DNA from 2 places in the Paenibacillus xylanexedens genome. Region 2 is predicted to be linked to the other one. Evidence: riboswitches for the same ligand, from Rfam matches in the RefSeq annotation. Region 2 holds a riboswitch; the other holds the start of a gene.

Region 1 (2,202 bases), 420 kb from region 2:
CATTCCTGAAATTTCTCATCGACAACTCATCTTCTGGAGATGCAGGAACAGAAGCGTTAAGTTGCCATCGTTCCAGAAAGTCTTGCTGCCAGCTAGCCTTCCCCAGTCTGTCCTCCGATCGATCTCCCCCACGCCAGTCGTGATAATCGCTGTTTACAAAATCGGTCCATAATCGGTCCATATATATACCTCCGTTTATGTAACTATCTAATTAAATAAAGAAGGTTACAACTCGTCTTTGATGTGTTATATTAAGTGTAACCTTATTATTCAGTTTTAGCTAGTTACATCACAAATCACAATAATTCGCAAGGAGGAATAAGCAATGACAAAAACAACAGCACTAGATGTGTTACTTATTCAAAAGGATGATACCTGGGATCAATGTAATTGGATTGTACCTTTGTCGAAATCCTTGGAGGGTCTTACAGCAGAACAAGCAGCCTGGATTCCACCCGCAGGGGGATTGAGCATCTGGCAGTTGGTTAACCATATGTATTATTACAACCATCGCTTATTGTGTCGCATGCAAGGTAAGGAGCCTACCCTTCCTTCTGTAGACTCCAATGAATACACATTTGGGAATTCCGGAGATCCAACGGACGCAGTTGGATGGAATACACTGCTACAGGGTACAACTCGATTAGCCCAGCAGTTGCGAGATCAATTAGCTGCACTACAAGAACCAGATCTTGAAGCGGCATATATGGACTCCGAAGAGAAATGGGCACACGAACTATCTCGCTGGGTACTCCATGATGCGTATCACGCAGGTCAGATCGTGCTCCTCCGCAGACAGCAAGGAAGCTGGAAAATCGTTTTCTAAAAAAAATGCTTGAACTGCTAGCGCTTACAGGAATAAGATGAACTTATTAATGTTACAGCTTGTTCAACACACTATATAATTGAATAGGATCTTCGGGGTAGGGTGCAATTCCCAACCGGCGGTGATGTTCTTCGGAACCAGCCCGCGACTCGCTATTTGTTCTTAACGAAGGACATCTAGCGACTGACTTGGTGTGAATCCAAGGCCGACGGTACAGTCCGGATGAGAGAAGATCAACACAATGACATGCCGTTCACGGGAAGGCCTCTTTCCTGACGCATGTCCTTGGATGAGCCCCCGTTTATTTGGTATATGCCAAAACGGGGGCTTTTGTCGATTTTGCCAACTGAAGATTCCGTGTTCTGACGAAGGAGTCCTGAATATGGAAAAGACATCAGCAGCATCACCTGTTTACCGCAAGGAACGAAGTAATACCGGATTCTGGCTTGTAGTTCTCGGCGCCGCCTTATGGGGTGTAGACCCACTCTTCCGCATTATTTTGCTAAATACGATGACATCAACGCAGATTGTACTGGTGGAACACATCATCGTCAGTCTTATTGCCATTCCCGTACTGTGGAAATTCCGGTCTGACCTGAAAAACCTGCGTGCTCGCCACTGGATTGCCGTGATTTTTATCTCATGGGGAGGATCAGCACTCGCAACGGTATTGTTCACCATGGCGCTTACACATAACGATCCGAATACGGTGCTTTTATTGCAAAAAATGCAACCACTCTTCGCTATCGTGCTGGCTAAACTTTTATTAAAAGAAACGTTGCCACGTCGCTTCGGTGGATTGTTCTTCATAGCATTAGCAGGAACGTACCTGCTTACATTTGGCTTTACATTGCCATTAGGTAACTGGGACAACTGGATTCATGCTGGAAGCTTGTTGTCCCTTGGGGCTGCTGCCTTATGGGGAGGTTCAACTGTTATGGGACGATTGATGCTGGGGCAGGCGCGTTATGAAACGGTCACCTCCCTTCGCTTTGTCGTTGCTCTCCCGCTCCTGATCTTTATGACGTGGAACGAAGGTGCCGCATGGACGTTTCCGTCCGGAACGGGTGAACAGACTGCTGTCATCCTCAACATTCTCGGTCAGGCATTGTTACCAGGTCTGCTCAGTCTTCTGTTGTATTACAAAGGTCTGTCGTCAACCAAAGCATCTGTTGCAACTCTCGCAGAACTTAGCTTCCCGATGGCGGGTGTGTTGGTGAACTGGATTGCTTTCCGTACACTGATTACATGGGAGCAGCTGCTTGGTTTTATCCTGATCTGGGTGGCCCTCTTCGCCATTTCCAGACAGCAGGAAAGATCATCAACTGCGGCCGATGCTGCACCGAAGCTGCGTACAGAGTAAGTGGATATATCTG
Region 2 (2,202 bases):
GCCGGGAAAAGCAGATTTGCATGGGACGTTTCGACCGAGAGCGAATGGACGCTGGAAATGCTCGGCTATTGCGATCGATTCAACAAGTTGGGTCAGAAGGGTGGCAAGAGAGTTCCCGCTACCGACTTCGCCCCTGCAAGAACCTGACCGCACTCCATTCCATAATGCCAAAGAATTAAAGCATATGGCGAGCTGGTGTTTTCCTGATATGTAGAATTTACGATGGATGTGAAATGGGCCTCCAAGCAAAAACCGTGCCTCCTTGAGAGGAAGCGGTTTTTTGTTGTTTCTTAGCTTATTAAAAGTTAGTATGTGACAAAAAGGAACAAAAAACAATTGATTTTTTGGCATTAAAGTGCTAACATCCAAGTAATAACGAAAGCAATCCTTCAGGGCAGGGTGCAATTCCCTACCGGCGGTGATGCAGGAAGTGTAAGGACCTATGTGTCCAGCACTTGATGCAAAGTCCGTGACCTGTCTGCCATTGGCAGATGGCTGATCTGGTGTAATTCCAGAACCGACAGTATAGTCTGGATGGGAGAAGGAGAGGTGCAGACCTAACAGGTTTGCATTCAGCAGGAGTATTGCTGCACAGTCACGATTTGTATTGTCTTGCACTGTGCAGGGAAGATCCGGTTACGCCGGTAAGTTCCATACATATGCCGCACTATAAAAGCTCTTTACCTGTAATTGATGTTCATTAAGGTATGTGTCTATTTTCACTTGCCCGAAATGAAGTTTTGGGCAAAGTGTTGGCGTGCTGTATCCATTTCACTCCTGCTGGTGACATTTGTCTCTCATCATCCCCATCGAACTGATTGTTCGACGGGGATTTTTTAATAAACAAGACTTTAAACCGCGGGGTGAACGGATTTGGAAATGATCAATGATGAATTTTATATGGCACTGGCATTGGATATGGCGGAACGAGCACAGGGACAGACGGGGATTAATCCGGTCGTTGGATGTGTAGTTGTGAAAGAGGGTCGTATTGTAGGCCTGGGAAGCCATCTGAAACGTGGAACCGGTCATGCAGAGGTGCATGCACTTAACATGGCAGGCAGTGATGCAGAAGGAAGTACGGTATACGTTACACTTGAGCCTTGTAGTCATTATGGCAAGACGCCACCTTGTAGTGAACGCCTGATTCATGAAAAGGTGAAACGTGTTGTGGTATGTTGTGAAGATCCAAATCCGCAAGTATCCGGCAGGGGCATCAGCATGCTTCGTCAACAAGGCATTGAAGTTGAAGTTGGCGTACTGCGTGAACGTGGAAGACGCATGAATGAAAAATTCATTAAATTTATTACAACGGGTTTACCTTTTGTGACACTGAAGACGGCTACTACTTTGGATGGCAAAATTGCTACGCGCAGCGGAGACAGCAAGTGGATCTCCAACGAGCCTGCTCGTGAGATTGTGCATGCCCTTCGTCATCGTCACCAAGGCATTATGGTTGGCGTCGACACGGTGATTGCCGATAATCCGGAGCTTACAACCCGTTTGCAAGTCGAAGGCATTAGTCCAGTGCGCATTGTAGTGGATTCCAAGTTACGTCTTCCCGTAGGTGCCAAAATGGTTAAGGATGGTCTTGCTCCAACATGGGTGTTGACAACAGACGAAGCCAGTCCTGAAGCTGCTGAACGTTTGGAAGCCTACGGCGTCGAGATTATACGCTGTGGTCCTGGACCACGTGTGGATCTGTTGAGCGGACTTAGCAAGTTGGGTGAACGTGATATAGGTTCGATTTTGCTTGAAGGTGGAGGCACCTTGAATGGAGCCATGTTGGAGGCACGGTTGGTTGATCGACTGCTCATGTTTATCGCTCCGAAGATTGTAGGCGGTTATGATACACCTGGAAGCTTCCGCTTCGAGGGTGTGGAACGTATGAATCAGGCGATTCAATTGAATCAGTTGGAGATCGAACAAGTTGGAGATAATATCAGCATTGGTGGTATTCCGGTGTGGCCTGAATAAATAAATGGATTTGAAAGTAGAAAGTTAGGTTTTTTATAACTTGAAAAAGGGAGGCGGCAGCATGTTTACCGGTTTGGTGGAAGAAGTCGGTCAGATCCGGCGTATTGGTCGGAAAGGCGAAGCGATGGTCCTGAATATCGGAGCTTCCGCCATCATGGACGATCTGAAGATTGGTGATAGTGTAGCAGTGAACGGCGTGTGCTTAACTGCGACAACGCTCGAAGG

Evidence for each region. Region 2 has a riboswitch for FMN ahead of ribD (bifunctional diaminohydroxyphosphoribosylaminopyrimidine deaminase/5-amino-6-(5-phosphoribosylamino)uracil reductase RibD). Riboswitches for the same ligand answer to the same signal wherever they lie in the genome.
Region 1: another riboswitch for FMN. It lies ahead of BS614_RS20980 (DMT family transporter); the one in region 2 lies ahead of ribD (bifunctional diaminohydroxyphosphoribosylaminopyrimidine deaminase/5-amino-6-(5-phosphoribosylamino)uracil reductase RibD).

The regions. Positions count from the first base shown of each region.
Region 1 is NZ_CP018620.1:4,809,809-4,812,010, forward strand. It holds gene BS614_RS20970 (CGNR zinc finger domain-containing protein) at 1-181, opposite strand, end outside; gene BS614_RS20975 (DinB family protein) at 326-826, shown strand; FMN riboswitch at 911-1,064, shown strand; gene BS614_RS20980 (DMT family transporter) at 1,209-2,189, shown strand.
Region 2 is NZ_CP018620.1:5,231,083-5,233,284, reverse strand. It holds gene BS614_RS22830 (hypothetical protein) at 1-214, shown strand, start outside; FMN riboswitch at 382-550, shown strand; gene ribD (bifunctional diaminohydroxyphosphoribosylaminopyrimidine deaminase/5-amino-6-(5-phosphoribosylamino)uracil reductase RibD) at 874-1,977, shown strand; gene ribE (riboflavin synthase) at 2,039-2,202, shown strand, end outside.